Regions from separate parts of the Luteimonas notoginsengisoli genome, predicted to be linked through region 2. Evidence: riboswitches for the same ligand, from Rfam matches in the RefSeq annotation. Region 2 holds a riboswitch; the other holds the start of a gene.
The links. A riboswitch is a leader RNA that binds a small molecule or an ion and turns the genes downstream of it on or off. The one in region 2 is predicted to bind cobalamin.
Positions count from the first base shown of each region.

Region 1 (3,406 bases), 590 kb from region 2:
TCGCCCCGATGTTCGGGCTTTCCATGAACAGGTTCAGCGACGCCGACTGGTCGATGAACGCACCCCGATCGGCGGCCATGTCGATCAGCGAGCGCATCGGCACCTCCCACGCCGTGCGGTAGATCGCGCGCAGCACCGCCGGAAGCTCGGCCAGGCCCTGTACCGAGCCTTCGGCGTGCTTGATCGCATCGCGGGTTTCCGGTGTCCACAATCCGAGCTTCTTCAGCTCGTCGACGAGGTAGCGGTTGACCTGCAGGAAGTCGCCGGACAGCGTTTCGCGCTTGAACAGGTTGGAGACCTGCGGCTCGACGCATTCGTAGCAGCCGGCGATCGAGGCGATGGTCGCGGTCGGCGCGATCGCGACCAGCAGCGAGTTGCGCAGGCCGTCCTTGCGGATGCGGTCGCGCAACCCATCCCAGCGCGCCACGTCCTGCGGCACCACGTTCCACGCGTCGAACTGCAGCTCGCCACGGGCCGCACGGGTATCGTCGAACGCCGGGTGCCTGCCGCGCTCTACGGCAAGCTCGCACGAGGTGTCCAGCGCGACGTAGTAGATGGTTTCGGCGATCCTGGCCGACAGGGCGCGCGCCTGTTCGCCGTCGAACGGCAGCCGCAGCTTGAAGAACACGTCCTGCAGGCCCATCACGCCAAGGCCGACCGGGCGCCAGCGCAGGTTGCCGCGATGGGCGGACTCGATCGGGTAGAAGTTCAGGTCGATCACCCGGTCGAGCTGGCGCACCGCGAGGCGCACGGTTTCGCCGAGCCTGTCGTAGTCGAAGCGCCCGTCCGCATCGACATGGTGCGACAGGTTGATCGAACCCAGGTTGCAGACCGCGGATTCCTCGGCGGACGTGACTTCGAGGATTTCGGTGCACAGGTTCGACAGGTGGATCACGTTGCCGGGCCTGGCGGTCTGGTTGCCGGCGCGGTTGCAGGCGTCCTTGAAGGTCATCCAGCCGTTTCCGGTCTGCGCCAGGGTGCGCATCATCCGCGCGTAGAGATCGCGCGCCGGGAGGGTCCTTGCCGCCTTGCCCTGCGCCTCGGCCTGTTCGTACGCGCGCTCGAACGCCTCGCCGAACAGGTCGGGCAGTTCCGGCACCCTGTCCGGGTCGAACAGCGACCACGACGCGCCCGCCTCGACCCGGCGCATGAACAGGTCCGGGATCCAGTTGGCGAGGTTGAGGTTGTGGGTGCGGCGCGCGTCGTCGCCAGTGTTGTCGCGCAACTCGAGGAATTCCTCGACGTCGGCGTGCCACGGCTCCAGGTAGACGCAGGCCGCGCCCTTGCGCTTGCCGCCCTGGTTGACCGCCGCGACCGACGAATCCAGGGTCTTGAGCCACGGCACGATGCCGTTGGAATGGCCATTGGTCGACCGGATCAGCGCGCCGCGCGAACGCACGCGGGTGTAGCTCACGCCAATGCCGCCGCTGAACTTCGACAGCTGCGCGATCTCGCCGTAGTTCTGGTAGATCGACTCCAGCGAGTCGCGCGGCGAGTCGAGCAGGAAGCATGACGACAGCTGCTCGTGCGTGGTACCCGCGTTGAACAGCGTCGGCGACGAGGGCAGGTAGTCGAGGTTGCCCAATCGGTCGTACAGCGCGAGCGCTTCCGGCACGTCCTCGCTCAGCGCACACGCGATGCGCAGGAAGAACTGCTGCGGCGTCTCGATCACCTTGCGCGTGTGCGGATGCCGCAGCAGGTAGCGGTCGTACAGCGTGCGCAGGCCGAAGTAGTCGAACCGGCGGTCGAGCCCGTTGTCGACGGCGTCGTTGAGCTTGCGCGCGTTGGCCTGCACGAAGCCGAGCAGGCGCTCGTTGACCAGGCCGACATCAAAGCCGCGCGCAACCGATTGCGAGAACGCGTGGATTTCCTGGCCGGCGACTTCCTTGCCGATGACGCCGGCCAGCAGGCGCGCGGCCAGCTGGCCGTATTCGGGTTCCTCCGCGGTCAGCAGCGCCGCGGTGCGGATCGACAGTTCGTCGAGCTCGCGTGTGCTTGCGCCGTCGTACAGGCCTGAGATGGTGCGCGTCGCGACGCGCATCGGGTCGACCGCGTGCAGGCCGTCGGCGCAGCGCTGAACCGCGCGCACGATCTTGTTGAGGTCGACCGGCTCACTGCCGCCGTTGCGCTTGTTGACGCGCATCGCGGTGGCGGTCGGCGGTGGTGCAAGCAGGAAGGCTGCCTCTTCCCGGGTCGTGTCGATTGCGACGGCCGCCGCTACGTTGTCGTGCATGTCGTGGCTCCTGGATGACGCACTGCGTCGCCTCTCCCGCGGAGGCGGCGAAGCAACGCATCGCGCGGGGACGCCACAGGCGTCACCGAGCGACCGCGCCCGGCATGCCGCTCGCAACGCCGGGCGCTGCAGCAACGTGCGGCGTCATCAAAGGGTGTGGAAGCGGTGTCGCAGCGGCCGCGACCGTCGCGCAGGCGAGGCCGGGCTTGCGTCACCAGCCATCTCCCCCCGGAGATTCCGCGGCCGGCACCGCGCGGCGTGCATGCGCGCGGCTGTCGGCAGGTCTTCGGACTCGTGGACGCGGGCCCCGGCCGTTGTGGGAGCGGCTTCAGCCGCGAGCTTCGCCGGGTATCCCGGCATCGAAACAAAAGCTCGCGGCGGAAGCCGCTCCTGCAAGACCGACCCTCCTACTGGCCGTCGCTTCCCGGGATCCACGATCCCAGTGCTGGTGACGGCGGTCGTTTCCACATACCGCTGCGGGGCAGTGCCGGATTCCAACCGGCTTCCCTTTTCATCCGATGGCGCGAGCCATCGGAACCGACCGGCACAACATAGTGTGGTTGCGAAGAACGGTCAACACAAAATAATGTGCATGCACTCTGCCGACTAGAATCGGGGCATGCCGACAGCATCGAAAGCCGAGCCCCGATGACCACATCCCGCCGACTGCGCCTGCATGCGCGCCCGGACCCGCTGTTGGAGCGCGGCATGGCCGACATCCAGCGCGAGCTGGGCCTGCCCTCCGCGTTCCCGCCCGAGGTCGAGCAGGCGGCCGCCGCGGCCGCCGCGCATCCGCGTCTGCCCGGCGAGGACCGCAGCGACATCGCCCTGGTCACCATCGATCCGCCCGATGCAATGGATCTGGATCAGGCGATGTTCGTCGAGCGCAACGGGGACGGCTACCGCGTGCATTACGCGATCGCCGACGTGGCCGCGTTCGTCGTCGCCGGCGACCCGATCGATCTGGAAGCCAACCGCCGCGGCGAAACCCTGTACGGCGCCGACGAAAAGATCCCGCTGCATCCCAAAGTCCTGTCCGAGGACGCCGCATCGCTGCTGCCCGGCCAATTGCGCCCGGCGCTGCTGTGGACGATCGATGTCGACGCCACCGGCGAAGGCGTCGCGGTGGACGTGCGCCGCGCGCGCGTGCGCAGTCGCGCCAAGCTCGACTAC
Region 1 is NZ_JBHRYF010000008.1:713,208-716,613, forward strand. It holds gene ACFOM9_RS11050 (ribonucleoside-diphosphate reductase subunit alpha) at 1-2,233, opposite strand, end outside; cobalamin riboswitch at 2,494-2,790, opposite strand; gene ACFOM9_RS11055 (RNB domain-containing ribonuclease) at 2,882-3,406, shown strand, end outside.
Region 1: it holds a riboswitch for cobalamin, as region 2 does, so the genes downstream of both, ACFOM9_RS11050 (ribonucleoside-diphosphate reductase subunit alpha) here and btuB (TonB-dependent vitamin B12 receptor) in region 2, are expected to answer to the same signal.

Region 2 (3,406 bases):
GCGCTCACGCGTCCGCGTCCCGCGCCCGCTGCATCGCCGCTGCGCCAGCGCGCGGGAACCATGCCGCCCCCGCGTCGCGTGGCCGCGAGGGAAATGCCGCCACTGCTAGACTGCGGGCCATGTTCACGACCTCCAGTTTAAACGGCGACAAGCCGGAACAGTACGCGCAGCTCGCCCAGCAGGCGCAGGCCCTGATGGCGGGCGAGCACGACCGGATCGCCAATGCCGCGAACCTGTCGGCGCTCGTCTACCACGCCCTGCCGCGACTCAACTGGGTCGGCTTCTATTTCTTCGACGGCAGGGAACTGGTCGTCGGACCGTTCCAGGGCCTGCCGGCGTGCATTCGCATCCCGCTCGACAAGGGCGTCTGCGGCGCGGCCGCGCGCAGCGGCGAAACCCAGCGCGTCGCCGACGTCGACGCCTTCGATGGCCATGTCGCCTGCGATTCCGCCTCGCGCTCGGAGCTGGTCGTGCCCTTGTTCCGGCCGGGCCCGGACGGCAAGGACGTCCTGTTGGGCGTATTCGACCTCGACAGTCCGGATCTGGACCGCTTCGACGTTATCGATCAGAGGGGGATCGAAGACATCGCACGGATCTTCGTGCGTTCACTGGGGTAGGGAATCGATGAAGCTGCGCATGATCGGGCGGGACACCGCCACACCCACGCGGCATGGCCATGAACTTCCATGCAGGTCGAACCGGCGCGCCATCGCCCTGCGCGCGGGCGCCGGCACGTGAGCGCGCCACCGCTGAAGATGCGCAACATCGGCCCGAAGAGCGCGGCGTGGCTGCGCCAGGTGGGCCTGCGCACGGCCGAGGACCTCGCCGCCGCGGGGCCGGTGGAAGCCTTCATGCGCGTCAAGCGCGCGGGCTTCAAGCCGAGCCTCAACCTGCTGTATTCGCTGGAAGGGGCGCTGTGCGACTGCCACTGGCAGGAAGTGCCCGACGCTCGCCGCACGCAGCTGGTCGAACAGGCCGAAGCCGCCATCGCCGAGCTGCCACCCCCGCGCAACCGCCCCGCCGCCGCGCCGGTGACCACGACGATGATGCAGACCGACGACGCCATGCCGTCGCCGAAGCTGTTCGACGATGTGGACGACTGACAGCGAAGCACGTAACGCCGCTCGAGTAGGAGCGGCTTCAGCCGCGAGCTTTTTGCTCCTCCCCCTGCGACGGCAGGGGGAGGCTGGGAGGGGGTGCCCACGATGCGCGCTGATCCAAAAGACACCCCTCCCCAACCCTCCCCTGCCGTCGCAGGGAAGGGAGCAAGAGCTCGCGGCTTCCGCCGCTCCTGCAATTTGCAGGACTGGCCCTGTAGAGGCATGCCGAGCCGAACCGCATCGCCATGGCGTACAATCGCCCCCGCTTCGCGGTGACCCGGCGGCACTACGCCAACGGGTTGAAACGGGAAGCCGGTGAAGTCCGCCGCGCGCCGCACACGCATCGCGCCACGACCATTCCGGCACTGCCCCCGCAACGGTAAGCGAGTCGTGCCAACGCATCCGCCACTGTCCAGGCCCGCATCGGGCCGCACGGGAAGGCGCCGCGGCCGGAGTCGAACGACCCCAACTCGCCAGTCCGGAGACCGGCCACGGAGCAAGGGGTCCATCGACCCTGTCCGATTGTGATGCGGAGGGCATCGCGGCGGCGATGCCGACGCGTGCCCCACGCCCGACCCCGCAGCCGAACGTCCTTCTCCCGCAACGCGGATGCGAGTGCTTCGCCAGCTCCGCCTGCACGCCGTTGCAGCTGCGCTCGCAGGCCTCGCAAGGGCCCGCGCATCCCGCGCGTGCTTCCACCCTGTTTCGCGTGCGTGGGTGCGCGCGAATGGAGAAGCGTTCCATGCAGTCCAGAAACCTCGCGCTGGTGATCGCCGGCATCCTGTCCCTCCCGGCGTTCGCGCATGCCGAAGCGGCCACCGACCTCGACGAGGTCGTGGTGACCGCCACCCGCACGCAGGTGGCGCTGGCCGACAGCCTGTTCCCGGCCCAGGTCATCGACCACGACGAGATCGTGCGCAGCCAGGCGCGCAGCCTCACCGACCTGCTGCGCGGCCGCGCCGGCATCGACATCGGCAACCAGGGCGGCTTGGGCAAGAACAGCACCGTGTTCATGCGCGGCACCGAATCGGACCAGGTGCTGGTGCTGATCGACGGCGTGCGCGTGGGTTCGGTCACCGCCGGACTCACCGCCTTCCAGGACCTTCCGGTCGACCAGATCGATCGCATCGAAATCGTGCGCGGACCGCGCTCGAGCCTGTACGGCTCGGAGGCGATCGGTGGCGTGATCCAGATCTTTACCCGCCGCGACGAGGGCGCCTTCGCGCCGCGACTGCGCGTGGGCACGGGCAGCCATGGACTGCGCGAAGCCAGCGGCGGCATCGGCGGCGGCAGCGAGCGCGGCTGGTTCGGGGCCGACGTCGCGTACCAGCGCACCGACGGCATCAATGCCTGCCGCGGGTCGGCCAGCTTGTTCCAGGGCTGCTTCGTCGACGAACCCGACCGCGACGGCTATCGCAACAGCTCTGCCAACCTGCGCGGCGGCGTACGCGTCTCCGATTCGCTGGAGCTGCAGGCCAACGCGCTTCGCGCGCAGTCGCGCAACGAGTTCGACGGCGGCCCGTACGGCGGCAACGTCGCCGAGAACGTGCAGCAGGTGCTGGGCGCGAAGCTCGCCTGGTCCCCGACCGCGCGCATCGACGTCACCGCGCAGCTGGGTCGCAACGACGACCGATCGGAGAACTTCTTCGATGACGAAAGCGGCAGCCTCCGCGTCGGCAACTTCGACACCAGCCGCAGGACCGCTTCGCTGCAGGCGGATTTTGGGCTTGCCGTGGGCCAGCTGCTCAGCGCCGGCGCCGACTGGCAGCGCGACGCGGTCGAAAGCGACACCGCGTTCGACGTCACCCGCCGCGACAACACCGGTGTCTTCGTCGAATACCAGGGCCAGTTCGGTAGCCATCGGCTGCAGGCCGGCGTGCGCAACGACGACAACGAGCAGTTTGGCAGCCACACCACCGGCAGCCTCGGCTGGGGCATGGCCTTCGCGGACAACTACCGCGTCACCGCCAACTACGCCACCGGTTTCAAGGCGCCGACCTTCAACGACCTGTATTACCCGTTCTTCGGAAAGCCGGACCTGCGTCCCGAGGAATCGAGGGGATACAACATCGGCGTCGCCCAGTACGCACAGCGCTACAGCTGGACGGTCAACGCCTACGAAACGCGCATCGACGACCTGATCTCGTACGACTCGTCGATCTTCCTGCCCAACAACATCGACCAGGCCCGCATCCGCGGCATCGAACTGACGTTCGACACCACCGTGGGCGAGTGGGACCTCTCCACCCAGCTCAGCCACGCCGACCCGCGCAACCACACGCCCGACCGCGGGGGCTCGAGCAACG
Region 2 is NZ_JBHRYF010000008.1:123,011-126,416, forward strand. It holds gene bioD (dethiobiotin synthase) at 1-8, opposite strand, end outside; gene ACFOM9_RS08475 (GAF domain-containing protein) at 120-617, shown strand; gene ACFOM9_RS08480 (TfoX/Sxy family protein) at 735-1,103, shown strand; cobalamin riboswitch at 1,354-1,608, shown strand; gene btuB (TonB-dependent vitamin B12 receptor) at 1,843-3,406, shown strand, end outside.